Regions from separate parts of the Bradyrhizobium sp. USDA 3262 genome, predicted to be linked through region 4. Evidence: predicted binding sites of a transcription regulator. Region 4 holds the regulator's gene; each other region holds the start of a gene.
What was found. Region 4 encodes LexA, which represses DNA repair genes until DNA is damaged. Its sites were predicted from a motif close to TGTTCNNNNTGTGTTCNG; they were not measured.

Region 1 (7,735 bases), 1.7 Mb from region 4:
GCTCGAAATCGACGTCGATGTCGGGCGGCTCCAGCCGCTCCTTGGAGATGAAGCGCTCGAACAACAGATCGACCTTGGTCGGATCGACCGAGGTGACGCCGAGCACGAAGCAGACCGCGGAATTCGCCGCCGAACCGCGCCCCTGGCACAGGATGTTCTGGCTGCGCGCATAGTGCACGATGTCGTGCACGGTGAGGAAGTAATGCGCGTATTTCAGCTCGGCGATCAGCGCGAGCTCCTTGTTCAGGGTGGTGCGAAGCTTTTCGTCGATCTCGCCGCCGAAATATTTGTCGACACCTGCCCAGGTCAGATCTTCCAGATGCTGCTGCGCGGTCTTGCCCGGCGGCACCGGCTCGTCGGGATACTGATATTTGAGCTGGTCGAGCGAGAAAGAGATGCGCGCGGCAAAGCGCATGGTTTCCGCGATCGCGTCCGGCAGATCGCGGAACAGCCTGATCATTTCATGCGCCGGCTTGAGATGCCGCTCGGCATTGGCCTCGAGCCTGCGGCCGACCGCCTCGATCGTGGTCTTTTCGCGGATGCAGGTCAGCACGTCCTGCAGCGGGCGGCGCGCCGGATGGTGATAGAGCACCTCATTGGTGGCGAGCAGCGGCACACCGGCATCAGTGGCGAGGCCATGCAGCCGCGCAAGGCGGCGCCTGTCGTCGCCGCGATAGAGCAGGCTTGCGGCGAGCCAGACGCCGTCGGCGGCGCTTGCCTTCAGTTGCGCAAGGATATCGAGCGCAACAGGCGCCTCGAAGCGATGCGGCAGCGCCAGCACCAGAAGCTGGCCTTCGGCGAAGTCGATGAGATCGGACAGGGTAAGCCGGCAGTCGCCCTTCTCGATGCGCTCGATGCCACCGCCGCGCTTGCCGCGGGTCAAGAGCTGGCACAGCCGTCCATAGGCGGCGCGATCGCGCGGATAGACCAGGATGTCGGGCGTAGAGTCGATGAAGACGATGCGGGCGCCGATCAAAAGCTTTGGCGGATGGGCGACCTTCTCGCTGTCGAGCTCCTTCCAGGCGCGCACCACGCCGGCCAGCGTGTTGTGATCGGCGAGCCCGATCACGGGAATCCCGAGTTCGCTCGCCTGATGAACATAGGCGCGCGGATCGGAACCGCCGCGCAGGAAGGAGAAATTGCTGGTGATGCCGATCTCGGCATATTCGGGTGGAGGTGTGCTCATGCGAACAGCCCGTGCACATACCAGCTGGCCGGGACGGGCTTGCCTTCCTCGTCGCGCAGCTCGCTCTCGTAGAGGCCGTCGCGAAAGATCCAGAAGCGCCGGCCCTCAGCGTCCTCGACGCGGAAGTAATCGCGCGTCAGCGACGCGCCGTCCTGCTGCCACCATTCCATCGCGATGCGCTCGGGGCCCTCGACCCGCACCACGTCATGCTGCGCGCGTCGCCAGGTGAATTGATGCGGCGGACCGTCGGGCACGGTCGCGAACGGCACCTTGATCGGTTCGGGCCGCTCGAACAGCCTGAGCGGACGCAGCGGCGGTTCGCCGGCGACCCGTTCCGGCCAGGCGGCGGCGCTGGCCGCGGCCAGATGATGCTGCGCCGGCAGTGCCAGCGCCGATCGTTCGGGGATGTGGCTCTCCAGCGGCAGATGCACGACGACGCGTTTTCCGCCGATGCGGGCGGCGATGCGGTCGATCAGCGCCGAGAGCTCGTCATTGTCGTGCACTGACGCGTCGAGATCGCGCTGCTGCTGCACCACGATCTCGGTACGCCCTGCGGCGAGGCGAATGAGATCGAAGCCGAAGCCGGGATCGAGCGGATCGTTCAGCGCATCGAGCCGCTCGCGGAACAGGCGGTCGATCATCTCGGGCCGCGTCACCGGACGCCCGGTCTCGACCATGATCGCGCGCACCGCGCCGTCGGTGCGGAAGAAGCTCGCTTCCAGCTGCCGCGCGCCCTTGCCCTGCTTGTCCATCGCCGCAACCAGCATCTTGGCGAGGCTCGAGAGCGTCAGCGCGATCACGGTGTCGGTCGCGACCGGCTCGGGGAAACGCTTCTCGACGATGTAGTCGGGCAGCGGCTTGCGCGGGCTGATCGGGGCATCGCCCTGCCCGAGCGCGTGGCTGAGCAAGGTGGTGAAAGCCGCACCGAACCGCGCCGAGATTTCATGCGGCGCGCGGGAGGCGACATCGCCGATGGTCTTCAAGCCGGCACGGCGCAGGCCGGTGGTGACAGCGGCATCGGCACCGAGCGCCGACACCGGCAGCGGGCCGACCGCCGCCGCCTCCTCGCCATCGGCGACAATCTTGCCCGAGGCGGTGCGCGTCAGCGTACGCGCCGCGATCGAGGTGCCGGCAATCGCCGCGCTGACGGCAAAGCCGCGCCGGCTCAGCGCCCCCGTCACGGTCTGCAGCAGCGCGCGCTCGCCGCCGAACAGATGCGCGCAGCCGGTGATGTCGAGAAACAGACCGTAAGGCAGATCGAGCGCGACCAGCGGCGTGAAGCGGTCGCACCAGTCGGCGATGTCGTTCAGCGTCTTCAGGTCGGCGGCGGGATCGGCATCATAGACCGTGAGCTCCGGACAGATCGCCCGCGCATTGGCGAGCGGCAGCCCGATCGACAGCCCGGCGCGCACCGCGGCCTCGTCGATCGCGTGCAGCAGGATGGCGTTGTGGTCTTTTGCGACGACGACGCTGGGGAGTTCTTGCACCGTTGTCGTTTGTGAAAAAAGTCGGTGGTCTTTCTTCGCCTCTCCCGCTTGCGGGGGTCGAGACGAGCGAAGCTCGCTCTTAGGCCGGATCGCATCGTGAGATGCGATCCGGGTGGGGGCTCTCTCCTCAGCGGGACTCGTGGCGAGACCCCCACCCCAGCCCTCCCCCGCAAGCGGGAGAGGGAGCCCTACCACCGCCCGTGTGTCGGTTGGCACAACGGCATGCACATCAACTTGCGAGGCGATGTCCTGCGCGAGCTTGCGCTTGATGCGGTCGATGGGCAGGCGTGGCAGCCACAGGCTGAGGATACGCCGACGGTTCACTGAATTGGCACTCATCACATTTCCATTCCATGATCCATCGCCCGACCGGGCCATGACGATTGCGCACGAGTTCGGCCTCGAAACGCGGCGTGCCCCACACGCTCGCGGCATTGCCCGGCGGCGAATGCGCCGCGCGCACGATCCAGCGCGTTTCCGCGGTCGAGGGGATCGCCGTTGCCGCGATCCGCAACACCAGCGCGGTGACGCCGGAGGCTTGCGCGGCCAGGGTCAATTTGCGGCTGGCGACGAGATCGAGCTGGCGCGCCTGGCCCCAGACCTCGAGCACGACCGCGCCGAGCGCATCGCAGGCGAGTGCGTCGGCCGCGGTGCGCAGGCCGCTGTCGACATCGGCGGCGCGCACCGTGACCAAGAGGCGCGGATCGAGGCCGAGCTCGGCAAGCCCGCGCATCGAAAGCGCGCCGTTTTCGCGATCGGAAAAATCCTGCCGCACCCAGACCAGCGGCTTGCGCGCCGACAGCCGTCCGGCGAGCCCCGCAATGAAGCCGGTCGCCGCGCCGCCCTGATGGCCGGCCGCGAACACCTCGTGCAATGCTGCCGGCGCAAGCCCGCCGCGCAGCATCGCATCGGCGCCGGCATGGCCGAGCGCGATGCGGTTCGGCATCGCCGCATCCGATGGCGCCTCGATGCGCGCGATGCTGCCGCGCAGAGACGCAAGCGTACCCATGCGTGCGTTCATATGCGCCGCTCCTTCAACCTGAAAATTTGAGGTCGTCACTGCCTGAACAGAGAACCAGGGACTGGCTCAATTGTTCATGGTATGTTCTAATATAAAGCTAACAGGGCCTGCAGAGTCAATCGGATTGGTGAGCTCATCGATTCATGAGTGGAATCAATGGGATTCAGCAGCCACCGAACCGCACGGGCCCTGCTCTTCCGCAAGTCAGGCACGCAGGCCCCGAAAATGGCGGCGTGACGGAAACGGAGCAACCGCATGCGCATCATCGTGCTCGACAACGACACCGATTTCGAGGGCTGGCGCAAGGCCGCGCGGCGATTGGCGCTGAACGATGTGAAGCCTGCAGAGGTCACGTGGACCGTACGCCGCAACGACGAATTGTCGTCACCATCCTGCGTGAATGAATTGCCGGATACGCCGCAGGCGCGGTTCAACGTGTCGGCCAAATTCGTCGAGCTCGCAAAGGCCGCGATCCTGCATCGCAGTGACGAACGCTTTGCCCTGCTCTATCGCCTGCTGTGGCGGCTGCGCAGCCGTCACGATCTGCTCGGCGCGACCGATGATCCCGATGTCGCCGAGGTTCACGCGATGGCGCGCGCGGTCTATGTCGATATCGACAGGATGCATGCGCATCTGCGCTTCCGCGAGATCGGCCGCGAGCGGACGGCGCATTACGTCGCCTGGTTCGAGCCGGAGCATCGCATCGTCGAGCTTGCCGCGCCGTTCTTCGCCGGCCGCTTCGCCGACATGCCGTGGTCGATCCTGACCCCCGACGTCTGCGCACATTGGGACGGGCACGCGATCTCGATCACGCCGGGCGTCGCCAAATCCGAAGTGCCGACCGAGGACCGGCTTGAGGAGGCCTGGCGGCGTCACGACAACGGCCGCTTCAATCCCGCACGGCTGAAAGTGATGGAGATGCCGCAAGCCTATTGGAGGAACCTGCCCGAGGACTCGATCATTAAGCCTCTGATCGAAGACGCAATGCGCATGACCAGCGGCCCCTTCATCGCACGCAAGGCGGCCGAGCCGCAGAAGCGGCAGGATACGCCGATGCCCCGCAAGCAAGCTCAAGGCAAGCAAGTTCAAGACAGGCAAGCTCACGACACAATCGCGGCCTTGCGCGAGGAGGCCGCCGATTGCCGCGCCTGCCCGCTGTGGAAAGATGCAACGCAGACCGTGTTCGGCGAGGGACCGCAGAGCGCAACGCTGATGCTGGTCGGCGAGCAGCCCGGCGACAAGGAAGATCTCGCAGGCCACCCCTTCGTCGGACCGGCCGGCCAGATGCTCGATCGCGCGCTGCAGGAAGCGGGCATCGATCGTCGCAAGGTCTATGTCACCAACGCAGTGAAGCACTTCAAATTCGTGCCGCGCGGGAAGATCCGGCTGCACCAGAAGCCGAGCACACCGGAGATCCGCGCCTGCCGCCAGTGGTACGAGCGCGAGCTCGCCACCATCAAGCCGGACCTCGTGATGGCGCTCGGCGCCACCGCCGCGCAGAGTGTGCTCGGCAAGATCACGCCGATCAACAAGAACCGCGGCCATCTGATCGATCACGACGGAACCAAGGTGCTCGTCACCGTGCACCCATCCTATCTGTTGCGGCTGCCGGATGAAAAAGCCAAGGCGCTGGAATATCAGCGCTTTATCGACGACCTGAAAATCGCCGCACATCAGTTGCGCAGATCAGCCGATGCAGCCTGAGTTCCGTAAAACCAGCGGAACCGGAGGAACCACATCGCAACGAGAAATTGTTCTAAACGCAGACAAATACCTACAACCTTTAATTGATCCGTGGTAGGGTAGCATGTTCCGCAGGTATCGGGCGTCATGTTCACGCCATGACGTACCCTGAGGCGGGCGCGCTGCGCGGTTTGCTAGCCCCGATCGTGCGGCGCGCCACCTCATCTCGCAATCCTCCTCCCTCATTCGCGATCCTCCCACTCGCAGGCGCGCGCCGAATTCTCCGGCCGCCAGGCCTGCCGGCCCCGCCGGATGCCGGTGTGGTGTCATCCGCACATTGTCTCGTCCTGCGAAACGCAGGCCGCAGCTTTCCGTCGCGATCGGCGATCCGTTGTTGCTGGAGATTGCCACGAGGCCGCGAAGCCACGTGCGCGCTCAATGCGTTGCACAAAAATTCGGCTCGGTGTCCACGGTCACCGCAAGCCGGCGCGTCTCGCGGGCCGGATTTCAATTGCCTGTCATATGCATCGATCAAAATCGGGAGCATTGGGACAGGAGTTTACCATGAGCGATATGGCGTTACCCGGCTCGATCGAGCCCGCCCTGAAGAAGGGTCCGGACCTCGACAAGGGCTTTCATCCTCTCACCGGGGTTATCTATTTGGGCGTGGTCGCGGCCGCGCTGCTGTTCGTTGCCTACAGCATCTATGCCGATGTCGACGCCACCGGCACGCGCATCACCTCGTTCCTGCCGTATATCCTGCTGTTCGTCGCGCTGCTGATCGCGCTCGGCTTCGAATTCGTCAACGGCTTCCATGACACCGCGAACGCGGTCGCCACCGTGATCTACACCCGCTCGCTGCCGGCGCATGTCGCCGTGGTGTGGTCGGGCATGTTCAACCTGATCGGCGTGCTGCTCTCCAGCGGCGCCGTCGCGTTCGGCATCGTCTCGCTGCTTCCGGTCGAGCTGATCCTGCAGGTCGGCAGCAGTGCCGGCTTTGCCATGGTGTTCGCGCTCTTGATCGCCGCCATCATCTGGAATCTCGGCACCTGGTGGCTCGGCCTGCCGGCCTCGAGTTCGCACACCCTGATCGGTTCGATCATGGGCGTCGGCATCACCAACGCGCTGCTGCGCGGCCGTGACGGCACCTCGGGCGTCGACTGGTCGCAGGCGACCAACATCGCGAAAGCGCTGCTGCTGTCGCCGCTGTTCGGCTTCGCGCTCGCCGCCGGCCTGCTCTACCTCCTCAAGATCGCGCTGCAGCGCGCGACGCCGGCGCTGTTCGGCGAACCGGTCGGCGACCAGCCGCCGCCGTGGTGGATCCGCGGCATCCTGATCCTGACCTGCACGCTGGTCAGCTTCTTCCACGGCTCCAATGACGGTCAGAAGGGCATGGGCCTGATCATGCTGATCCTGATCGGCACCGTGCCGACCGCCTATGCGCTGAACCGCGCAATGCCCTCGAGCCAGATCGAGCTGTTCACGGCGCACTCGACCGCGGCCAGCAAGGTCATCGAAGGCAAGGCCGCCGGTTACAACGTGATCGGCAATCCGCGTCCGGCTGTGACCAACTATGTCGCGCAGCACCAGATCAACGAAGGCACCTTTCCGTCGCTTGCGGTGCTGGTGCGCGACATCGGCCAGCAGGTTGCCCAGTATGGATCGCTGGCCAAGTTCCCGGCTGACGCGGTCGGCAACACCCGTAACGACATGTACCTGGCGTCCGAGGCGATCCGTTTCCTGATGAAGGACAAGGAAGCCGAGCTGACCGCTGCCGACATCGCCACGCTGAACGAGTACAAGGCCTCGCTCGATGCCGCGACGAAGTTCATCCCGAGCTGGGTGAAGTTCGCCGTTGCCATCGCGCTCGGCCTCGGCACCATGGTCGGCTGGAAGCGTATCGTCGTCACCGTCGGCGAGAAGATCGGCAAGACCCACCTGACCTACGCGCAGGGCGCCTGCGCCGAGATCACGGCGGCCGCGACGATCGCGGCGGCCGACGGCTACGGCCTGCCGGTCTCGACCACGCACGTGCTGTCGTCAGGCATCGCCGGCACCATGGCCGCCAACGGCTCCGGCCTGCAATGGGCCACGATCCGCAACATCGCGATGGCCTGGGTGCTGACGCTGCCGGCCGCGATGATCATCTCGGGCGTTCTCTACTACGTGTTCTACCACCTGTTCTGACGCCACACGCTTTCGGCGCAGCAACGCGCCGGACAAAGGCCCGCACTCCGGTGCGGGCCTTTTGTTTTAAGTATTGCCGTCGTTGCGAGGAGCGCAGCGACGAAGCAATCCACGCCTCCGCAAGCCGTGAGATGGATTGCTTCGCTTCGCTCGCAATGACGAACAGAACGG
Region 2 (7,735 bases), 3.5 Mb from region 4:
GCGGCCACCGCCAATTGGGGATCAGGACACCACCGGCCCCTTTGCGCCAAGCGTGATCTGCACGATCTCGGGCGGCACGCCGAGGCGGAACGGCATGATGCTGCAGCCGAGGCCGCCGGAGACGACGACGTCGCATTTCAGCTTGATATGGCCATAGGCGAGCCGCATGCCGTGCTTCACCGGCACCGCAGGCGACCAGCCGAGCAGCCGCACCTGTCCGCCATGTGTGTGGCCGGACAGCTGCAACGCGACGCGCGAGGGCACGCGGAGCGCGACGTCGGGCTCATGCGCGAGCAGGATCACCGGCGCATCGTCCGTGACCTTGGCAAGCGTCGCGTTGAGATCGTCGACGCCGATGCGCGAGACCTGGCGATAGGGCCGCGCCGCCATGAAGGCGAGCTGGTCGCCGAGACCGGCGAGCCAGAATGGACGGCCGTCCTTGGCGAGCCGCACCGCGTCGTTCTCGTAGACCGGAATCCCCGCCGCCTCCAGCGCACGGCGCGCGAGCGGGATGCCGCGCCCCAAGCGCTGTACCGCCTTGTCTTCCCAGTAGTCGTGGTTGCCGAGCACGGCGTGCACGCCGAGCGGCGCCTTCAGGCCCTTCAGCACCGCGGCCCAGTCGGAGGCCGGAATGAAGCGCGTCACATGACGTAGCCCGGCGACATAGTCGCCGAGCAGCACGATGATGTCGGGGTTCAGGGCGTTCGTCCGCTCGACGATCTCAGCGATGCGATCGAGCGACATCCAGGGATCGCAGGCGTGGATGTCGGCGAGTGCGGCGATCTTGAGCGGAAAGTCCGCCGGCCATTGCCGCGGCGACAGATCGTAGCGCGTGAGCGCGAGGCGGACGACCGGCTCGCTCAAGCCATAGGCCGCGGTCGAAGCGGTGGCGGCGGTCAATCCACCGAACCCGCGCAGAAAATGACGACGTGAAATCATGGACGTGTGATCGGTGATGCCTGGCGCTTGTCGAAAATGCTCTGAGTTATCATTGGCCCTTTGATTGGAGCGAAATTGGGCCGCGTTTGTGCCGATGGGCCTGCAGAGATGCCGCAATGGTTAGCGCGCAAGGTTACCGGCAAGCGCGACGCGCCGCATCAACACGTCTCTTCACGACTTCGGGAGCGGAGGCCTTTGAGCATGAAGAACCGCTTCGCGCTCTTCCGGATCATGCGTCAATCCTCGTCGCCATTGCCGCCAAACAGGCCGAACTGCGAGGGATCGCGGTTCGGCTCGGCGAGGCCGAGATGGCGGAAGGCGTGCGAGGTCAGAAGCCGGCCACGCGGAGTACGTTGCAGATAGCCGCACTGGATCAGATAGGGCTCGATGATGTCCTCGATCGCATCGCGCGGCTCCGACAGCGCCGCCGCCATGGTCTCGACGCCGACGGGTCCACCGCCATAGTTCAAGGCGATGGTGGTGAGATAGCGCCGGTCCATCGCATCGAGCCCGGCGCTGTCAACCTCGAGCGCGCTCAACGCCCGGTCGGCGATGCCGCGGTCGACGGAATCGGCGTCGGCGGCGGAGGCAAAGTCGCGCACCCGGCGCAGCAGGCGGCCGGCGATGCGCGGCGTGCCGCGGGCGCGGCGCGCGATCTCGTTGGCGCCGTCGGGGCTCATGCCGATGTTGAGCACGCGGGCGCCGCGGGTGACGATCTTCTCGAGCTCTTCCTCGGTGTAGAAATTGAGCCGGATCGGAATGCCGAAGCGGTCGCGCAAGGGATTGGTGAGCAACCCCGCACGCGTCGTCGCGCCGACCAACGTGAATTTCGACAATTCGATTTTCACAGAACGCGCCGCGGGGCCTTCGCCGATGATCAGGTCGAGCTGGAAATCCTCCATCGCGGGATAGAGCACCTCCTCGACCGCCGGGCTGAGGCGATGGATCTCGTCGATGAACAGCACGTCGCGCTCTTCGAGATTGGTCAGCAGCGCCGCGAGATCGCCGGCCTTCGCAATGACAGGGCCGGAGGTGGCACGAAAGCCGACGCCGAGCTCACGCGCGACGATCTGCGCCAGCGTGGTCTTGCCGAGGCCGGGCGGACCGACGAACAGCACGTGATCAAGCGCCTCGCCGCGTTTCTTCGCAGCCTCGATGAAGATCGAGAGATTCTTGCGCGCCTGGGCCTGGCCGACGAACTCCGTCAGCGACTGCGGCCGCAGCGCGGTGTCACCGACATCGTCGGAGCGGCGTTCGGGCGAGACCATGCGCGAGGGCGTGTTCATGATGCGAGACTAACACGAGATTGTTCTCCCTCTCCCCGCTCTTGCGGGGAGAGGGTTGGGGTGAGGGGCTCCTTCCGCGAGCGCAATGTGTGTCGAGACCTGTACCCCCTCACCCGGATCGCATCTGCGATGCGATCCGACCTCTCCCCGCAAGCGGGGCGAGGTGAAGAACAGAGGCGCTCCAATCCACTCATCACTTCGACAATTCCTTCAGGCCCAGCCGGATCAGCTGCGCGGTCTCGGCCTTCTCACCCGCGCTGCGCGAGGCGGCGGCGATGGCGGCGGCGGCCTGCGGCTGGCCGTAGCCGAGATTGACCAGCGCGGAGATCGCGTCGGTGACCGGACGCGGCGCGCGGTTGTTGTCGATCGCACCCGAGAGCTGCACCACCGCGGGATCGACATCGGCAAAGCCCGGCGCCTTGTCCTTCAATTCGCTGACGATGCGCTCGGCGACCTTCGGCCCGACCCCCGGCGTGCGCGCCACCGCCGCCTTGTCGCGCAGCGCGATGGCGTTGGCGAGATCGGTCGGCGGCAGCGTGCCGAGCACCGCGAGCGCGACCTTGGCGCCGACCCCCTGCACGGTCTGCAGCAGGCGAAACCATTCGCGCTCATGATCCGAGCGAAAGCCGAACAGTTTGATCTGATCCTCGCGGACATAGGTCTCGATCGAGAGCACGGCGGCGCCGCCCGGCGACGGCAACGCCTGCAACGTGCGGCTCGCGCAGTGCACCTGATAGCCGACGCCGCCGACGTCGAGGATCACGTAATCCTCGCCATAGGAATCGATCAGGCCCTTCAGCTTGCCGATCATAGGCTCGCCACCCTGAGCCGCAGCGCGGTGCTCTGGCGGTGATGCGCGTGGGTAATCGCGACCGCGAGCGCGTCCGCGGCGTCGGCGGACGGCGGCTCGGCTTTCGGCAGCAGGATCTTCAACATCACCTGGATCTGGTTCTTCTCGGCATGTCCGGCGCCGACCACGGTCTTCTTGACCTGGTTCGGCGCGTATTCGGCGACCGAGATACCGAACATTGCGGGCGCCAGCATGGCGACGCCGCGCGCCTGGCCGAGCTTCAACGTGGCAACGCCGTCCTTGTTGACGAAGGTCTGCTCGACCGCCGCCTCCGCAGGCTTGTAGTCGCCGAGCACGGCGGCGAGCCCCTCATGGATCGCGAGCAGCCGGCTCGCCAGCGGCAGATCGTCCGGCGGCTCGACCGAACCACAGGCGATGTAGACCAGACGGTTGCCTTCAGTCTCGATCACGCCCCAGCCGGTGCGGCGGAGACCCGGATCGATACCGATGATGCGGACGGGAGAGCGAATCGGCTGGGATGTCATGGGCTAGTGATACCGCCTGCGCCGGGAGAACGAAACACAAACGGAGCCTCATCCCCTGCCGCGGTCGTTGTACTCGGCCCACTCGTCATCCCCGCCTAGTGCGAAATTGAGCACGGGAGCGGGGATCCAGTACGCCGCGGCTTCTCGGATCGAATGCAGGTCTCTGGAATACCGGGTCGCCCGGTCCAGCCGGGCGATGACAGCGGAGCAAGTGGATCAGCCGCCCATCTTCGCGATCAGAGCGTCGGACACCTCGAAATTGGCGAACACGTTCTGCACGTCGTCGTGCTCGTTGAGCAGGTCCATCAGCTTCAGCAGCTTTTCGCCGGTCTCGTCGTCGACCGCGACAGTGTTCTGCGGCTTCCAGGTCAGCGCCGCCTTGCGCGGCTCGCCGAACTTCGCTTCCAGCGCTTTTGCCACTTCGCGGAAAGTGTCCTGCGAGGCGTAGACCTCGTGGCCGCCTTCGCTGGAGACCACGTCGTCGGCGCCGGCCTCGATCGCGGCGTCCAGCATGGCGTCGTCGGAGGCGACCTTGGCGTCGTATTCGATAATGCCGGTGCGGTCGAACATGAAGGCGACCGAGCCGGTCTCACCGAGATTGCCGCCAGACTTGGTGAAGAAGGAGCGGATATCGGAGGCGGCGCGGTTGCGGTTGTCGGTCAGCGCCTCGACGATCACGGCGACGCCCCCGGGGCCATAACCCTCGTAGCGGATCTCGTCATAGTTCTCGCCCTCATTGCCCGCGGCCTTCTTGATGGCGCGGTCGATATTGTCCTTGGGCATGTTCTCGGCGCGGGCCGCGACCACGGCGGCGCGCAGCCGCGGATTCATCGCCGGGTCCGGGGTGCCGAGCTTGGCCGCCACGGTGATTTCGCGGGCCAGCTTGCCGAAAAGCTTCGACTTCTGGGCATCCTGCCGGCCCTTGCGGTGCATGATGTTCTTGAATTGGGAATGGCCGGCCATGCGACGTCTCTTCGGAGCTTAGGGTCTGAACAGGGATGGAAAACGCGGCCTTATAGGCCCCTCACGGTCAAAATCAAAGGATCGGCGGGGCCTTCCGGCGGAGGAATACTACCGCAAGCCGGAATATGAGGCACTTGTTAACCATGACTTCATGACCGGATGCGAGGATCGCCCCGTCCCGCCGCAACTTTCCAGAGCCCCCAAAGAGCCCACATGGCGTTCGGTTTGTTTCGAAAGCAAGTGCCGGAGCCGGCTACGCCGGCCGTCGCGCCGCAGGTTCCAATCGTGGCCGCGGCCCCTGGTGTCTCGACCGAGACTGATTCGGCCAAGGATTCGTCCAAGGAGATCCTGGAATTGCTGGAACTCGAGCTCGGCGCGATGATCCGCCAGCTCGAACGCGCCGCGAGCTCGGTCGCCGACGGCGCCGAGGCGACGGCAGCCAAGCTCGCCACCATCCGCACCCGCACCGACGCGCTGACCGGCCGCAGCAGCGATGCGCAGAGCACCGCGACGACGTTCTCGCAAGCCGCCAACCGCTTCACCCACTCCGCCGAGGGCATCGGGGCGCAGGTGCGCAGCGCGAGCCAGCTCGCCGACGACGCCGCGGCCGCGGCGCGCGAGGCCACCGCCAATGTCGATCGCCTGCGCGAGTCTTCAGCCGCGATCGGCAACGTCGTCAATCTGATCGCGCAGATCGCGCGGCAGACCACGCTGCTCGCGCTGAACTCGACGATCGAGGCGGCGCGCGCCGGTGCCGCCGGCAAGGGCTTTGCGGTGGTCGCAACCGAGGTCAAGGCGCTGGCGGTGCAGACCCAGAGCGCGACCGAGGAGATCACGCGGAAGATCGAGGCGTTGCAGAAGGACGCCACCGGATCCGCGGACGCGGTGCACCGCATCTCGCAGGCGATCGAAAAGATCCGCCCCGTGTTCGAGAACGTCAACGGCGCGGTCGCCGAGCAGAATGAAATCACCGGCGAGATGGGCCAGAACGCCGACTCCGCCTCGCACTTCATCGTCTCGGTCGGCACCAGCGCCGGCGAGATCGACAGTGCAACGCGCGAAGCCGCCGCGCATGGCGACAATGTCGCCAAGGCCGGCAAGGCGGTGACCGCCTTCGCCCAGAAGCTGAAAGCGCGCTGCGCGGTGCTGCTGCGCCAGGACGAGCGCGGCGATCCGCGCAAGAACGAGCGCCTGCCTTGCAGCCTCAAGATCGAGATCACGACCGCGCGCGGCATCGTCACCGCGCCGGTCTACGAGATCGCGATGGACGGCATTTTGATCGGCGGCCCCGATGCCGAGAAGCTGCCGGCGCAAGAGACCCTGAACGCGACTTTGCAGGAGATCGGCGCGTGCAGGATCCGGATCGGCGAGCGCTCCAAGGCAGGCAGCCAGGCCCGCTTCGAGGCGGCAACCGCCGAGCTGCGGGAAAAAATCGAAGACCGGATGTGGGCGATCCACGAGGAGAACGCCGAGCTCGTCACCCGCGCGATCGAAGCCGGCAGCGCGCTGAGCAAGATGTTCGAGAAGGGACTGGCGAGCGGCGCGATCACGATCGCCGACATGTTCGACACCGACTATGTCGAGATCGCAGGCACCAAGCCGGTGCAGTACCGCACCAAAATGCTGGACTGGGCGGAGCGCACGCTGCCGGCGTTCCAGGAGGCGTTCCTCGCCAGGGACAAGCGAATGGCGTTCTGCGTGATGATCGACCAGAACGGCTATCTGCCGGTCCATAACAAGCTCTACTCGCAGCCGCAGCGGCCGGGCGACGTGGCATACAACACCGCCAACAGCCGCAACCGCCGCATCTTCAACGACGCCGCGGGTCTCGCCGCCGGCCGCAACCAGCGCGCCTATCTGATCCAGACCTATGCGCGCGACATGGGAGGCGGCAGCACGGTAATGATGCGCGAGATCGACGTACCGATCCGCGTGCGCGGCCGGCACTGGGGCGGATTCCGCACCGCCTACAAACTTTGAACGCTTCGTAGCCCGGATGCAGCGGAGCGTAATCCGGGATGCGTCTTTCCACGGGCAGGAGTCCCGGATTTCGCTGCGCTGCATCCGGGCTACACAGTGCGCGCTCAGGCAAGACCGGCAGCGCGAATCACGCTGTAGGATTGGAATGGGGAATGCTGCGGCGGCCGACAGGCCGCTGTAACGGAGGAAGCGTCGATATGTCGGCCGCGCAGCTTGCAGTTCTGGATACGTCATCGGACCGAACGCTGGCCGAGCGGCTGGTGGACCAGCTCGCCGACCGCATTGGCGGCCTCGGGGTGGAACTCGCCGACATCGCTGGCAACGTCCAGGAGGTCGCGAACCGCGTCAGCAGCCAGTCCGAGCGCTTCCATCATTTGCAGACGACGGCCGAGACGATGGTCGCTGCCAATCACGACATCGCCAACGCATCGCAGGCGGTGCAAACGACCGCATCCGCCGCGGTCGGCCAGATCGCGGAGTCCCGCCATGTGGTCGAGACGGCGGTCAGCCATATTGCCGAGCTCGTCGCCGCGGTCGGACGGATCGAGGCGCGGCTCGCCGCCGTCGGCTCCGCGCTGAGCCAGGTCGCCAAGGTTTCCGGTTCGATCGAGGCGATCGCCAAGCAGACCAATCTATTGGCGCTCAACGCCACCATCGAGGCGGCGCGCGCCGGCAACGCCGGCCGCGGCTTTGCCGTGGTCGCGAGCGAGGTCAAGAACCTTGCGGAAGCGACCCGCCAGGCGACGCATCAGATTTCCGACACCGTGCGCGATCTCGACGGCCAGATCGGCAACCTGATCGGCGAGAGCAGCGATGCCTCGTTGCGCGCCAAAAGCGCCGGTGAAGGCGCGCAGCAGATTTCGGGCATCATCATGCGCGTGCAGGAAGGCTTCTCATCCGTCGGCGCCGAGATCGGCAGCGTGGCGCGCGCCGCGACCTCCAATCTCGGCCATTGCGACAGCGTGATCGCCGAGCTGAACGAACTGGCCAAGGGCGTCGATCTCTCCTCGCGCGACCTCAAGCACGCCGACAGCCGCGTCGCGAAACTGCTCGAGCTCTCCGAGAGCCTGATCGTGACCATCGCCGACAGCGGCGTGGAGACCAGTGACACGCCGCTGATCCGCGTCGTGATCGACACCGCAAGGCAGATCTCCGAGCTGTTCGAGACTGCCGTCGCGCGCGGCGAGATCACGCTCGCGCAATTGATGGACGAGAATTATCGCGAGATCGCC
Region 3 (7,735 bases), 1.0 Mb from region 4:
ACTACATCGCCGCACGGCTGCAGCCGCACTTCCCGGTGCTGTACCGCAACGAGCGCGGCCGGGTTGCGCATGAGTGCATCGTCGATCCGCGGGCGCTGAAGACGACGAGCGGCGTCACCGTGGACGACATCGCCAAGCGGCTGATCGATTACGGCTTCCACGCGCCGACCATGAGCTTCCCGGTGGCGGGCACGCTGATGATCGAACCGACGGAATCGGAATCGAAGTTCGAGATCGACCGGTTCTGCGACGCCATGATCGCGATCCGCGACGAAATCGCGGAGATCGAAAAGGGCCGCTGGAAGGTCGAGGCCTCACCGCTGCGCCACGCGCCGCACACCGTCCACGACATCGCCGACGATGCCTGGAACAGGGCCTACACCCGTGCCGAGGGCTGCTTCCCGGCCGGCGTGTCGCGTTCCGACAAATACTGGAGCCCGGTCGGCCGCGTCGACAACGTCTATGGCGACCGCAACCTGGTATGCTCATGCCCACCGGTCGAGGACTACGCGCAGGCGGCAGAGTAGATCGGCCGTTGATGTCACCATTGTAGGATGGGTAGAGCGCAGCGAAACCCATCAATTGCATCTGGGCGGCGAGGTGATGGGTTTCGCTTCCCTCTACCCATCCTACGATCCAATCGGAGCATGGGTTGAGCCCTGCGGCTCAACCCACCATTTCAAAGAAAAGAGCTCGTCGTTTCGCTTGTCCGCGACCTGCATCGGTCGAAGCGGGCCGCGGGACGAACGATAGCGAGGGCCGCCCGCGGCAGGAGGAAACATGCGCGAGGAATTCTGGTTTCATTTCCCGTTCCGCGTCCGCTATTCCGAGGTCGACGCGCAGGCCGTGGTGTTCAACGCCCACTACCTGACCTATTTCGACACCGCGATCACGGAATATTTTCGCGCGCTCGGCTATGATTATCTCGGCGAAGTGGCGCGGACCGGGATCGACTTTCACACCGTGAAGTCGGTCGTCGAATACAAGGCGCCGATTCGGTTCGACGAGGACATCGAGGTCTGCGTACGCGTCGCGCGGATCGGCCGTTCCTCGATCAACCTTGCGCTCGCGATCTTCGCCAAGGACTCCGATGACCTGCGCGCCACCGGCGAGATCATCTGGGTCGCGACCGACCAGAAAACGCACCAGTCGGTCGCCGTGACCGAAGATTTGCGGGCGCTGATTGCGAGCCGCGAAAAGGCGCTGGCGCGGGGCTAAGCCGACGGGCGTCGCACAGATCAGGCTCAGGGAGCGACCAGGGTGCGGCTCTCGGCGTCCCAGCGCCACAGCCGCTCATTGGTCAGCTCGGTGCCGCCCCACCACCGGCGAATCGGATTGTACTGGCTGAAGTCGAGCTCGCGATCCGACACTTCCTGGCCGAAATCGGTGAGCGACAGCCGACTGTCCCGGTGTCGGTTGTTTCGGGCCTTCAGATCGTCGGGCGCTTCGATCTCCGCGGGGAATCCGGCCAGAACCGGCGATCGACAATAGACGAGCCCATCCAGGATCAACTCTGCTTCCTGAAAATCGAACACGCCGCGCTCCCTGTTCAGCTCGCTTGAAAGGGCCTGTGGCTTTGTCTCGCCTTCGGCGACGAGATCCAGCATCCGCAGTTCAGACGCGCCGAGGCCAGTGTCTCGCCCGGGTAGCTCCTCGAGCAACGCAATCAGCGCCGCGCGGAGCTGCGGGAGGGCCGACAGATCCTGCATGAGAAGGTCGAAACAGGGCTCGGGCGTCGGTGCGCGAAAGGCATTCCAGGCGCGACTGGCCAATTCCAACCGATCATCGGTCACCGCAAGTGCAGGCAGTCGCCATTTCGCCGAGCTCTCACCTCGGTACCTGGCGATCTCGGCATCGGTCTGGACCAGACTGAGCTTCGAAACGATGTGCCGGTGCGGGCGGAGCACGTCGAATAGCCAGGCCAGGACCAGCTGGTCGTTCGGCTGAGGATCAGCCCACAGCTCGACGCTGTCGCAACGCTCACACAGCTCGACGAGACCGACGTCCCTGCCGATCGAGCCGGTCCATCTTGAAGTGGCGAAGTCGAGCCAGTGCGTGTCGAAATCGACATGCTTTGCGGAACGCGCTTCCAGCAGGATCGTGAGGTCAGCCGACGAGGGCATTTGTCCCCAAACGAAGCGCGGCCTCAACCCGACGACGATATCCGCCCTTCCCGCCTGCCGCAGGCGATAGCTCGCGAGATCGCTTGTCGCCAGGATCAGACTTGTCACGATGCGCGCTGCTCCCGCTGCGGGCCATGGCCAATCAACGCCGGATTCCAGCGCCAAAGGTTGTCGTTGGTGAGGTGCGTGCCGCCCCACCAGCGATTGATCGGATTGTGGTCAGTGAAGTCCAAACGGGCGCCGAAGACGTCGGCAACTCAACGTCCTCAGCGCCCGCTTGCAGCGAAGTCATGTGACCGTTTGAGCATGATCTCCGCGCAAACGCTTCGCGTTTGTCGCGAGGGAAAACCGCTTCGCACTTTTCCGGATCATGCTGGAGGCTTACTCTTCCGTCGGCTCCTCGCCTTCGGCGTCGCGCTCGGGCGTGCCGGCGAGGATCTGCTCGGAGATCAGGCCGGAGTTCTGCCGGATCGCGGCTTCGATCTTGGCGGTGATGTCGGGATTCGACTTCAGGAATGCCTTGGAATTCTCGCGGCCCTGACCGAGCCGCTGGCTGTCATAGGAGAACCAGGCGCCCGACTTCTCGACGATGCCGGCCTTGACGCCGAGGTCGAGGATCTCGCCCATCTTGGAGACGCCCTCGCCGTACATGATGTCGAACTCGACCTGCTTGAAGGGCGGCGCCAGCTTGTTCTTCACCACCTTGACGCGGGTGGTGTTGCCGACCACCTCGTCGCGCTCCTTGATCGCGCCGATGCGGCGGATGTCGAGGCGGACCGAGGCGTAGAATTTCAGCGCGTTGCCGCCGGTGGTGGTCTCCGGCGAGCCGTACATCACGCCGATCTTCATGCGGATCTGGTTGATGAAGATCACCATGGTGTGGGACTTGTTGATCGAGGCGGTGAGCTTGCGCAGCGCCTGGCTCATCAGGCGCGCCTGCAGGCCCGGCAGCGCATCGCCCATCTCGCCCTCGAGCTCGGCCTTCGGCACCAGCGCCGCAACCGAATCGACCACCAGCACGTCGACCGCGCCGGAGCGCACCAGCGTGTCGCAGATCTCCAGCGCCTGCTCGCCGGTGTCCGGCTGCGAGATCAGCAGCTCGTCGATGTTGACGCCGAGCTTGCGCGCATAGACCGGGTCGAGCGCGTGTTCAGCGTCGATGAAGGCGCAAATGCCGCCCTTCTTCTGGCCTTCCGCCACGGTGTGCAGCGCCAGCGTGGTCTTGCCCGAGGATTCCGGCCCGTAGATTTCGACGACGCGTCCCTTCGGCAGGCCACCGACGCCGAGCGCGATATCGAGCCCGAGCGACCCCGACGACACCGTCTCGACATCCATCGAACGGTCGTTCTTGCCGAGCTTCATCACCGAGCCCTTGCCGAACTGGCGCTCGATCTGGGAGAGCGCGGCTGAGAGGGCCTTGGACTTGTCCATGGAGGATCCTTCGACGATACGCAGTGTAGTGGCGGACATTTGGGATGTGCTCCTTATGGCGGGGATTCGCTAGCGGGACAAACGGGTGATGAGGTCGGGTGGAATGCGTTGTTGATTGGAACCTCGTACCACGTTTGTTCTATGTTCGCAATATGTTCTTTCAGGCAAGGAGGTGCCGGCCCGTTTCCATCCACAATGGCCTGCTTTGATTTTTGGAGTGGCCTGGTTTGGGTTTAACCCCATCGCAACCAAGGGTTAGCCGATGTTCTCGGTAGGACTACTGAGGAGGCCCTCAGATGTTCTGGCCCCATAACTTCCTGCGGGTCGCGATCTGTTCTCGCGGAATATTTACTGGAACAATCGGCCCGGCAGTGCCCTTATTTGGGGGCCCCCAGCCAGACAGGTAGCCCCCCGACTGCTGGAGGAAAACCCGCCTCCGGGACGGGTTGGCGGCCCCCTGTTGGGGCCGTTTAAAATTCCGTAGTTCTCCGGCCAAGAACAAAGTTCCGGGCCGTACGACGCATCTTGCGCCCGAAGTTCCCCTGATAATCAACAAGTTAACCTGACAGGCTCGACCGCGTCAGATAACGGCTGGCACAATCTGCATACTACCTTCGTACCCCTCCTGAGCCCTGGAAAAACTCCGTAGCGTTCGACGGAAGACTCGGGTTCCGCCAGTGTTCGTAACATTGGCCTGCTCAACCAACGCGAATTGCGCGGCGCTGGACAGGCAACACGGCTGGCGACGGTTCCCTGGCGATGCTGCCGGCGGACGAATCCTTTCCGGAATCCACAACGACGGCTCGAACGGGCGCGGCCTTTCACACGATCTTTTTACGGGTGCCAATCATTACTACAACTAATGGTTTAAGTATCGACGACCGCCTTCATTCGCGGAACCGTTACAGATGATCCACAGGGGCATCGAGTTCAGCGTCACCCAGCTGATGGCCGGCGTCTGGAAATGGCGCTTCCAGATCGGCGATCGCGTCTTCACGGGCAAGACCGAAGCAAAGCTCGATCTTCTGGCGATCCGCCGGGTGCAGCTACGGATCGATCGCGAGCTGAACAATCTGGAGCGGGAACGGACCCGCGGCAGCAATGGGGACTGAGGCACGGCCTATCGTGCACGCCCCGATGCCATGACCGGCAGGCCCTCGCGCTTCGCTCGAAAACGCTTCAATCCGCGCTTGCCAGCCGCCGCATCGTGAACTCGATGTCGCCGCCGGGGAGCTCGCGCCAGCTCTCGACGGCGCTCATATAGGCCGCTTTCGGGTAGCGCTTGAGAAAGTCACGCGCCCTCACGCGGGCCTGATCGCGTGGCAGGCTGAAGGTCTCGCGCAGATAGCCGTCGTCCGGCTTTCGCCGCTCGGCCATCCGGCTGGCGAGATCGCGCGGACGAGACACCATGCCGCAACTCCGGACCAACTGACGACACCCCAATATAGGGGCGGCGGCAGGAGAATCCGAGTCTGCGGGAGACGGATGAAGTCGCCCCGAACGGGCGTTACTGGCTACGCGGCGCGGCGCTTCCGGGCTGCGCCGAACTTCCGGTCTTGGTCTTCGGCTTGGCGGGATGGGCGGCCGCCTTCGGCGGATCGCTGCGCACGACACCCCAGGGATCGGACGATCCCTTGGCATCGGGAATCTTGCTGAGCGAGTCCTTGTAGGCCTTGTCTCTGACCGCGTCCTGCTCCTTCTCCTCCTGGGTCCTGGTCTTGACCTCAGGCATCAGGTTGACGTTCGGCATCTGCGCATAGGCCGGCGCCGACAGCAGCACCGCAACCGCGACTGCGCACAAAACTCTCATGAGTACGCTCCTTGCATTTTCGTCGCCGGTATATCACCGCAAGAAAGCCGTCGCCAAGCGTGTCTGGCCAAGCGCGCCTGCCCCGGCCCTAGAGATGGTCTGACTTGCAGGATTTCGGCGACTGCATCCAGTCGTCCCAGACCGGACCGCAGCGCGTGCAACCGCTGAGCGCAAGCCCGATCGCAACCACGCCGCCGAGCAACACCAATTTGCGGAACATGTACGCCCCCACCACTCGCGAGGAGGCGACTGAGCGCCGAAACTGGGGCATTTTCAAGCCGGGCACGGCGCTTGCAGCGCAGCGCAAGCGCGCATCGGAACGCAGCGCAGCGCGCGTCGGTTTGACCGGGCAGCCGCGCAAATTACACTGCGCAACAAAGCAGAAAAGGAATCGATCAAATGACTTTGGCGATGAGCTGGGACGAGTGGACGCAGCATGACGGGACGGCGCTCGCGGAGCGCGTCCGGAGCGGCGAGTTGACGCCCCGTGAGCTGGCGTCGCAGGCAGCCAGCGCCGTCGCCAAGGTCGATCCCGCGCTCTCCGGCGTCGTCGAGCTGTTCGACGATGTGATCGCCGACCCCGCGCGCGACGGCGCCGACCTCGACGGCCCGTTCGCCGGCCTGCCCTTCCTGATGAAGGACCTCGGCCCGACCTTGAAGGGGCGGCTGCAGGAGATGGGCTCGCTGATGATGCGCGGCAATCGCGCCGCGGCGGATACCTTCCTGACCGCGAAGATGCGCAAGGCCGGCCTCAATTTGATCGGCCGCACCACGACGCCGGAGTTCGGGGTCTGCAGCTCGGCGGAAAATCCCGCGGTCTATGTCACGCGCAATCCCTGGAACACCGACTACACCACCTGCGGCTCGTCGGCCGGCAGCGCGGCGATGGTCGCCGCCGGCGCTGTGCCGATCGCGCATGCGACCGACGGCGGCGGCTCGATCCGCATTCCCGCCGGGGTCAACGGCAATATCGGCCTGAAAGTCTCGCGCGGCGTGTTCTCACTCGCGCCGCATCTGTCGGATCTCACCGGGCTGGTCTCGATCCAGGGCTGCCAGTCGCGCACGGTGCGCGACACCGCTGGCTTCGTCGATGCCTGCCGGGGACCTGCGCCCGGCGAGTTCATGCCGTTCTGGACTTCGCCCGAGCCATATGCCGCGATGATCGCGCGCGATCCCGGCCGGCTCAGAATCGCGCTGTCGCACACATGGGGCGACTATCGCGCGACGCCGCACATCACAGCCGAGCTCGAGCGGGTCGGACGTTTCCTCGAAGGCCTCGGCCATCAGGTCGGTTACGCACTGCCGGCGATCGACTATCGGGAAGCCTTCGCGGCGCAGACCACTTGCTACATCAGCAATTTCGCCGTCGTGATCGGCAACATGCTCGCCGCGCGCGGCCTCGAGCGGCCCCCAGTGGAGCTGATCGAGCCGATCAACATCCGCATCTGGGAGCATGGCCGCGACTTCAGCTTCGCCGATCGCGCCCGCATGCAGGCCGTCTTCAACACCACCTCGCGCGGCTTCGGCGCCTTCTTCGAGGACTGGGACATCATCCTGACGCCGGTCACGGCGCTGCCGACGCCGAAGGTCGGCACCACGGAGTATCTCACCATCTCGGACAATCCGTCGGTGCTGGACTGGTTCGGCAATCTCTGGCGCAACTTCGCCTTCACGCCGCTCGCCAATCTCTGCGGCATCCCCGCGATCTCGCTGCCGCTCGCGACCAACGAGCACGGCCTGCCGCTCGGCATTCAGGCGATCGGAAAACAAGCAAGTGACGGGCTGTTGCTGCAGCTCGCCGCCCAGATCGAACGGGCGATCGACGGCAAGTGGAATGCGGGCAACACGCCGGCCGTGCATGTCACGCGCAACTAGGCGATAAATGGCAAAACCATCAGCGGAGGAAACGGGACGTCATGCAGCAGGCCGGTGAATTCGGGATCGACGATGCGAAACGCGTGCTCGGCGACGTCTTTGCGCCGTGGGTGCAGGACCTCAATCTGGCGATCGAGCAGTTCGACATCGCCCCGCCTGAAGGCGGCGATGCCGATTGGCAGCCCGGCGCCATCCTGCGCATGCCGTTTTCCGAGCGATTGTGCCGCAATGGCGGCATCGTCTGCGGCCAGGCGCTGATGGCGTTCGCCGACACCGCGATGGTGCTCGCCAACCTCGCGGCCAACAAGGGCTATCGGCCGATGACGACGGTCGACCAGACCACGCATTTCATGCGCGCCGTGACGGCGTCCGACGTGCTGGCCGACGCCCGCGTGGTCCGGCTCGGCCGCACCATGAGCTTCGGTCGCGTCACGCTATCCTCCGCCACCGACAACAAGCCGGTGGCGATGGTGTCGAGCGCCTTTGCGATGCTGCC
Region 4 (7,735 bases):
CTTGCCGGCGAGAGGAAGGCTGCCGACCTCCTGACCGCGCGGGAATTCGAGGTGCTGCGGATGCTGCTCGCGGAGAACACCACCGAGGAGATCGCCGAGGCGCTGCACCTCAGCCCGAAGACGGTCGCGAACCTGCATTCCCTGATCAAGGACAAGCTCGGCGTCGGCACGGATATCGAGCTGGTCCGCCTCGCGTTGCGGCAGGGTATCCTGACGCAGACCGACCTCGGCGAACGCTGAGCCTCCGTGGCGGCGCCAGCGAGGCCGCGTACCGGTAAATCGAGCCGCATTTGCCTCCGGGCAAACCGAACATCGAGCCGCATCGTCGAATGGCCGAGTCCCGAGAAAGTCGCGTACCAGGCGTAACAGGAGAGCCTCGATACTGGCGCGCCTGGGACCATAGTCCAGAGACTGGACTACCTTGGTGGCCCTCGTGATGCTAAAGTTCTCGTCATGAAAGGCTATGGATCATTTTGCCCCGTAGCCAAAGCTGCGGAAATTCTCACGGAGCGGTGGACCCCGCTCTTGCTCCGCGAACTGCTGCTGGGGTCCCGCCACTTCAACCAGCTTCGCCGCGGCATTCCACAGATGTCGCCGACCCTCCTCTCCAAGCGCCTGCAAACTCTAGAAGAGGCCGGGCTAGTCTCACGCCAACCAGGCGACAACGGGCATTGGGAGTACCATCCAACCCAGGCGGCCAGGGAAGCCAGGCCAATTATCGATGCAATGGGCTATTGGGGCCACAAATGGGCTCGCAGCCAGCTCACACCGAACGAACTCCACGCGGGCCGGCTCATGTGGAATATGCGCCGTTCGTTCGATCTAAGGCACATTCCATGCGACTTCGTGCTGTACATTGAGATTGCGGACGCTCGGCCGAAGCGCTGGTGGTTTGTTGTGAAGAAGGAGGAAGCCGATCTCTGCTGGGATGACCCCGGCTTCAAGGTCGATATCAGCCTCTATGCGAGTCTGCTGACGCTTGTGCAGATTTTCGTAGACGAGATGCCGCTGCTACGGGCGCGTGAGCTCGGCAAAATCGAGATCGACGGTCCTAAGCATCTTGTGAACAGCATGCGGGCTTGGTTTCCACGTAGCAAATATGCCAGTGAGGCGTCTGCGGCCGCGGGGCAAGTCTTAGCTAGCTGAAAGACACCTCCAGTCCACTTTTTGGACTAGTGACCCTGCTTCCCCCAGCTGTAGCGTTTGCGAATGCGCTCATGCGCTGAGCATCTCAGCTAAAGGAGGCAAGGATGAGCCGCCCTTCTCTTCTTTCATACGCCCTGCTTTTGATCTTCACTTGTGCTTGCGTTGGTCATGCAGCAGCAGACCCACTTGCCGACGAACTTTCCTCTGTGGCTGCCAAGTGGGATGCCGCCATCAACAACGCAGACTTCGATGCCCTACTTCCATTGTATACCGCTGACGGCAGATTGATGCCGCCCGGTGCGCAGCCGGTCACCGGCCCTTTGGCAATCCGTAGTTTCTTTGCCGGGCGGGGAAGAAGCGTCAGAGAGCACAAGGTTGAGCTGGTCGATGTGTTGTCCATGGGAAACTACGCCTACACCACCTCGCATTTCACGGCCACGCTAGTGGTAAATGAGAAGGCGGCGCCAATTTCTGGCAGCACCGTGAGACTGCTTGAACGCCAACCCGACGGGCAGTGGAAGATAAAGTCCCACATTTTCGTCAAGGAATAGATTCGCGGGTGCTACTGCTACACAGTCAGCCTCCCGGCGACGCCAGCTATGGAACCCTGCCAGCTATGGAACCCTTGCGGGACCGCCGAGGATTGAATAGCCTTCTGCTCGCGATGAGCTCGCAGGCTCATTCGCCCCTCGCGCGACTGGCGAGCTTACGTGGAATTGACCACGGTGAAGCGCGAAGGGTTCTATGGCCGTTCGCCTGGGCAACCCGTTCAGCTGATGATCCAGCGTCTTAGGGAGCCCGGACCATGCCGTCATTCCGCAATGAACTCCACCTCAACGATTCCGAAGTTGCCCTTGCGCTCGAGGGCGAAGAGCGCCGCCAGCAAGACGGCGTCGAGCTGATTCCGTCGGAGAACTACACCTATCCCGAGGTTCTCGAGCTGCTCGGATCGGTGTTCACCAACAAGTATTCCGAGGGCTATCCGGGACGCCGCTATTACGGCGGCCAGGAATTTACCGACCAGATAGAGAACCTTGCCCGACAGCGAGCGTGCGCGCTGTTCCGCGCCGAACATGCCAACGTTCAGCCTCTGTCCGGATCGCCAATGAACCAGGCCGTGTATCTCGGCCTGCTGCAGCCCGGCGATACGATATTGGCGATGGACCTGTCACACGGCGGCCATCTCACCCATGGCGCGCCCGTGTCGCACATGGGGCGGCTCTTCAACTTCGCCCGCTACAAGACGCAGCCGTCAAACGGCGGCGCCATCGATTTCGATGAGCTCCGCGCCATGGCCCGGCACGTCCGCCCGAAGCTGGTGCTGTGCGGCTACAGCTCTTATCCGCGCGATCTGGATTATGCGTCCTTCAAGAGCATCGCCGGTGAGGTGGGTGCACTGACCATGGCCGACGTCAGCCATTACGGCGGCCTGATCGCCGGCAACGCCTTGCGCAATCCGCTCGATGCGGGTTTCGACGTGATGACGACGACATCGCACAAGACGCTTCGCGGGCCGCGCGGCGGCATCGTTCTCTGTCGCCGGGAGTTCGCCGGCAAGATCGACGCGTCGGTGTTCCCGGGATTGCAGGGAGGTCCGCACATGAACGTTGTGGCCGGAACCGCGGTCACGCTGAAGAAGGCTTCGACGTCCGATTTTCAGGCCTATGCAAGGCTGGTCATGCGCAACGCGAAGGTCCTGGCCGAAGCGTTGATGGAACGCGGCATGACGTTGATCACCGGCGGAACCGACAATCACATGATGGTTGTGGATACGGTGGCCAGCGTCGGCGTGGACGGCGGTGCGGCCGAGAACATCCTCGACACCGTGGGGATCACCGCAAACAAGCAGATCATTCCCGACGATCCGCGTCCGCCGCTCAAGCCGAGCGGCATTCGCCTCGGGACGCCGGCGGCGACCACGCGCGGCATGGGCGAGCCCGAAATGCGCCTCATCGCCGAACTCATTGTGGAGTCCCTCCGATCGAAGGGAGATGCAGCGGTCGTCAAGCGACTGAGGTCGAACAGCGTCGAGATGTGCCGCGCTTTCCCCGTTCCGGGGATCGCGCCGCCCTCATAGGCGGCCCAGCCGCATTCGCGTCACTCGGCAGGTCGTGAAGGTTCCCGGGGGAAGGACCGGAACGGAAATTGATGCTGTTCGTTGGACCGCATGATCTCGAAGACGGAGCGTCCAACGCCGTGACCCGGAAAACCTTGCAAGCACGCTCGGAACAGGCGCTCGTCGTCATCATTCTCAGCACCGGTGCGCTGATCGGTTACCTCGGCCTGGCGCTGTCCAGGCTGTGAGAGCCACGTCCGGCGGGCACCAAGCCGCCGGCTGGCATCAAGCCGCCGGCAAGCATCAAGTCGCTTGGTGCGCTGAAAGCTGGCGCGTGCCACTGAGTTGCCCGACCCACAAACGACGACTTATATTGGGTGTCGTCCCTGCCTAGTGCGCAATTGCGCACGGGAGCAGGGACCCATAACCACAAATGCTGATTGTTGAACGATGCTGGGACGACACGCGTCCCGTTCTCAACACCCGCTGCGGCGTATGGGTCCCGGCCTTCGCCGGGACGACGGTGGTGCGCGCGGGCACAGTCTCGCGATGAATGCAACGCCACGTACAATCCACACACCCGTCACTGAAATCGAGGACATTGCCGCCTGTCCGCAATTCTCGTACACGGTTTCATGCAATGACCTCGCAATTCTCTCCCAACTCCGTCGACGTGCTGCTGTTCGATATCGGCCGCGTCGTGCTCGACATCAACTTTGAGAAGGTGATGGCGCACTGGGCGCAGCATGCCGGCTGTGCGCCCGCCGAGCTCGCCACCCGCTTTGTCGTCGACGACAGTTTCAAGCATCACGAGATCGGTCGGATCGACGACGCGGCGTTCTTCGAAAGCCTGCGCCTGACGCTCGGCATCGACATCACGGACGCCCAGTTCCTCGAAGGCTGGAACGCGATCTTCACCGGCGAGATGCCGGGCATCGCCCCGCTGCTCGCGGCGGCCGCCGAGCGGATGCCGCTCTACGCCTTCTCCAACACCAATCCGGCCCATGTCGCGCATTTCTCGGTCACCCATGCCGAGCTGCTCAGCCATTTCCGCAACGTCTTCCTGTCCTCGAGCATCGGCTTCCGCAAACCCGACGCCGAGGCCTACGATCATGTGGTAAAAGCCATCGGCGTGCCGGCGTCGCGGATCCTGTTTTTCGACGACCTGGCCGCCAATATCGAAGGTGCGCGGGCGCGCGGCCTTCATGCTATCCACGTGACGTCGACGGATGACGTGGCAAGGGCTTTGACCGCACTTGGTATTTGAACATGAGGAATTGAGGAGCTCTGAGCGTGGCCCTGATGCCGGTTGCCGATGCCCTGTCCGCCGTCCTCGCCGGCGCCGAACCGCTGCCGGAGGAGATGATCGCGCTCGATGCCGCCTACCACCGCACCCTGGCGCACGACCTCGCCGCGCTGCGCACCCAGCCGCCGCAGCCGATGTCGGCGATGGACGGCTATGCGGTGCGCGCCGCCGATGCGGCTGATCTAAAGGCCCGGCTCAAGGTGATCGGCGAAGTCGCCGCCGGCCGGCCGTTCGAGCGGACGGTCGGCGCCGGCGAGGCGGTGCGGATCTTCACCGGCGGCGTGATCCCCAATGGCGCCGACGCGGTGATCATCCAGGAAGACACCACCGTCGACGGCGACCACATCACGATCACGGAGGCCGCCAGCGTCGGACGGCACATCCGCCCGGCCGGGGTCGACTTCCGCGCGGGCGAGGTGCTGCTCAGCGGCGGCAGCCGCCTGTCCGACCGCGCGCTGTCGCTGGCGGCCGCCATGAACTATCCGGAACTTGCGGTGCGCCGCCGCCCGAAGGTCGCGGTGCTGGCGACCGGCGACGAGCTGGTGATGCCGGGCTCGCGGCCCGGCCCCGGCCAGATCGTCTATTCCAACGGCTACGCGCTGCGGGCGCTGGCGCGCGCCGAGGGCGCCGAGACCGTCGACCTCGGCGTTGCCGCCGACACGGTGGAGGCGACCACGGCCGGCATTCGCCGGGCGCGCGAGGCCGGCGCCGACGTCCTCATCACGACAGGCGGCGCCTCGGTCGGCGACCACGATCTCGTCAAGCGGTCGCTGGAAGCCGAGGGCGTCGACATGACGTTCTGGCGGATTGCGATGCGGCCCGGCAAGCCGATGATGCATGGCTGGCTCGATGCGATGCGGGTGATCGGCCTGCCCGGCAATCCGGTGTCGTCCTATGTCTGCGCCTTCCTGTTCCTGGTGCCGTTGATTCGGGCGCTGAGCGGCCGGGAAGTGATCCATCATCGCCGCACGAGCGCCCTGCTCGGCCGCGACCTCGCCGCCAACGACCAGCGCGAGGACTATCTGCGTGCACGGCTCGAAGCGCGCGAGGACGGCACGCTGATCGCGACGCCGGTGACGCAGCAGGACTCGTCGCTGCTCGGGAATCTCGCTGCGGCACGGGCACTTCTCGTGCGTCCGCCGTTCGCGGCTGCGGCCGTCAAAGGCAGCGAATGCGAGATCCTGACACTGCCCGAATAGGGTTTTTGCGCCCCGCCGCTTGTGCGTTGCCTGATCCGTTCACCGGAAATTAAGTGGTTGCGGAACACATATCGAACATATAGTGTCCGTTCATGATTTGTTTCGAGTACTGGTGTCTACAATCGGGAAGCCGGGTGGAAGCAGGTGCAACGAGCACATGCTCCTGAGGTCAGGCCCCGCCTGCAGGCCCCACCAGAAGAGTCTCGGAATCGAACGACGCTATCAACCGGGGGATACTCGAGATGCTCACGCGCAAACAGTACGAACTTCTGCGTTTCATCAATGAACGTCTGAAAGAGGCCGGCGTACCGCCCTCCTTCGACGAGATGAAGGATGCGCTCGACCTGCGCTCGAAGTCCGGTATCCACCGCCTGATCACTGCGCTGGAGGAGCGCGGCTTCATCCGCCGCCTGCCGAACCGCGCCCGCGCCATCGAGGTCATCAAGCTGCCCGAACTCTCGGCCGGCGGGGGCAACGGCCGCCGCGGCTTCACGCCCAGCGTCATCGAAGGCACCCTCGGCCGGCGCGCCAGCACGCCGCCGATCGCCGAGGACGACGGCAACCGTCCGGTCGCGGTCCCCGTGATGGGCCGGATCGCCGCCGGTACGCCGATCGAGGCGCTGCAGACCCGCAGCCACACCATCAGCGTGCCGCCCGACATGCTCGGCGCCGGCGAGCACTATGCGCTCGAAGTGCGCGGCGACTCGATGGTCGATGCCGGCATCCTCGACGGCGACATGGCGCTGATCCAGCGCAACGACGTCGCCAATACCGGCGACATCGTGGTGGCGCTGATCGACGAGGAGGAAGCCACCCTGAAGCGCTTCCGCCGCCGCGGCGCATCGATCGCACTCGAGCCGGCCAACACCGCCTATGAAGTGCGCATCCTGCCGCCGAACCGGGTCCGCATCCAGGGCAAGCTGATCGGCCTTTATCGCAAATACTGAATTGCAAATACTTGCGGCGGCCGGGAACGAGCAACACGTCGGATCGTTCCTTGCATGATAGTGTAGCGTACGGCCTGCCCGATGCGCTCCGATACCTCTCGCGCAGCGTCGCGTGTTTGTGATCGGAGGCGGTCTCGGACCAGTCGTACAATCGCCCAGAAACGAGCAGAAGCTCGTTCGCTATCGTCCACTCTGGTAGAGGCCCTAATGCCTCAAGGAGAGGCACGGGTCGCTACCTCGAAATGAGGAGCCATCCGATGTGTGACTATAGTCTGCACGCCGTGGCATCGCGCCCCGCCATTGTCGGAGAGACGCTGATCACGACGACGTTCCGCGGCACGTCGACCCGCGGCTTTGCTTCGGAGAACGATCCCACTGTCGCGGTCTGCATGCTGCCGGGCACCGAGCTCGCTTTCGCCGAGAACGTTCGCTACGACAGCCGCTGGATCTGGACCAAGACGCTGAACTATCGCGTCGGCGTGTTCAACGAAGTCGAGCCCGACGTGCCCGATCGGCATCATGACGCGGTCGAATTCCCCGACGGCAGCCATGTCCTGGTGACCCAGCTGGTCGAGGGACAGCGCGTCAGCGTGCTGCAATTGCCGGCGCTGCATCCGCCGGTCGAGCAGAAGCCGAAGGTTGTGGAGCGGCGGCCCTCCGCATTCGCAACGCTGTTTTTGGGTTGAGCGCATCGTCGCCGCGGAATGAGCTGTTCGGCGGCGAATGACCTAAGCAATTTCGGGCGACCCCGGACTTCCGCTTCCGGGGCGCATGGGGAGATTTGCGTCGGCCGGCGCCTTGGCGCATCATCGGGCACGGAGGACGTGCGCGGTGGTCGATAAGGTCACATGGCAAAAGGCTGGACGCGTCACGGAACCGGGCCGCTACATGTTCCGGTTCGGTTGGCTGACGGTGACGGCCGACGACCTGAAAGTCTGGGAGCAATTTCCCGAGGCTTCCTTCACCCTCGTCAAGAAGCCCGACGCCGGCCCCGATTCCGACGAATACCATCTCGGCCTGTTCGAGCTGCCGAGCGGCCCCTCACCGGACCACCGCTAATCATCGCCCTGCAGATCGGTCT

Region 1: the regulator LexA is predicted to act here: its motif matches at 3,766-3,783, upstream of ACVWYP_RS18930 (ImuA family protein).
Region 2: the regulator LexA is predicted to act here: its motif matches at 3,586-3,603, upstream of ruvC (crossover junction endodeoxyribonuclease RuvC).
Region 3: the regulator LexA is predicted to act here: its motif matches at 3,697-3,714, upstream of recA (recombinase RecA).

Annotation. Positions count from the first base shown of each region.
Region 1 covers NZ_JBSSCT010000001.1:4,132,314-4,140,048, reverse strand. Annotated here, with positions in the region: gene ACVWYP_RS18940 (error-prone DNA polymerase) at 1-1,186, opposite strand, end outside; gene ACVWYP_RS18935 (Y-family DNA polymerase) at 1,183-3,012, opposite strand; gene ACVWYP_RS18930 (ImuA family protein) at 2,903-3,694, opposite strand; gene ACVWYP_RS18925 (UdgX family uracil-DNA binding protein) at 3,950-5,398, shown strand; gene ACVWYP_RS18920 (inorganic phosphate transporter) at 5,942-7,564, shown strand.
Region 2 covers NZ_JBSSCT010000001.1:2,272,717-2,280,451, reverse strand. Annotated here, with positions in the region: gene ACVWYP_RS10545 (metallophosphoesterase) at 22-939, opposite strand; gene ruvB (Holliday junction branch migration DNA helicase RuvB) at 1,176-2,225, opposite strand; gene ruvA (Holliday junction branch migration protein RuvA) at 2,419-3,036, opposite strand; gene ruvC (crossover junction endodeoxyribonuclease RuvC) at 3,033-3,560, opposite strand; gene ACVWYP_RS10525 (YebC/PmpR family DNA-binding transcriptional regulator) at 3,777-4,523, opposite strand; gene ACVWYP_RS10520 (methyl-accepting chemotaxis protein) at 4,737-6,503, shown strand; gene ACVWYP_RS10515 (methyl-accepting chemotaxis protein) at 6,701-7,735, shown strand, end outside.
Region 3 covers NZ_JBSSCT010000001.1:6,791,700-6,799,434, forward strand. Annotated here, with positions in the region: gene gcvP (aminomethyl-transferring glycine dehydrogenase) at 1-527, shown strand, start outside; gene ACVWYP_RS32105 (acyl-CoA thioesterase) at 781-1,218, shown strand; gene ACVWYP_RS32110 (hypothetical protein) at 1,245-2,123, opposite strand; gene recA (recombinase RecA) at 2,505-3,593, opposite strand; gene ACVWYP_RS32120 (hypothetical protein) at 4,463-4,666, shown strand; gene ACVWYP_RS32125 (hypothetical protein) at 4,734-4,964, opposite strand; gene ACVWYP_RS32130 (hypothetical protein) at 5,062-5,364, opposite strand; gene ACVWYP_RS32135 (hypothetical protein) at 5,453-5,584, opposite strand; gene ACVWYP_RS32140 (amidase) at 5,764-7,239, shown strand; gene ACVWYP_RS32145 (PaaI family thioesterase) at 7,281-7,735, shown strand, end outside.
Region 4 covers NZ_JBSSCT010000001.1:5,784,706-5,792,440, forward strand. Annotated here, with positions in the region: gene ACVWYP_RS27085 (response regulator transcription factor) at 1-240, shown strand, start outside; gene ACVWYP_RS27090 (winged helix-turn-helix transcriptional regulator) at 454-1,146, shown strand; gene ACVWYP_RS27095 (YybH family protein) at 1,251-1,697, shown strand; ZMP/ZTP riboswitch at 1,830-1,915, shown strand; gene ACVWYP_RS27100 (serine hydroxymethyltransferase) at 1,952-3,223, shown strand; gene ACVWYP_RS27105 (hypothetical protein) at 3,295-3,450, shown strand; gene ACVWYP_RS27110 (HAD family hydrolase) at 3,843-4,469, shown strand; gene ACVWYP_RS27115 (molybdopterin molybdotransferase MoeA) at 4,496-5,707, shown strand; gene lexA (transcriptional repressor LexA) at 5,950-6,654, shown strand; gene ACVWYP_RS27125 (hypothetical protein) at 6,912-7,340, shown strand; gene ACVWYP_RS27130 (hypothetical protein) at 7,486-7,713, shown strand; partial or broken gene ACVWYP_RS27135 (ComEC/Rec2 family competence protein) at 7,710-7,735, opposite strand, start outside.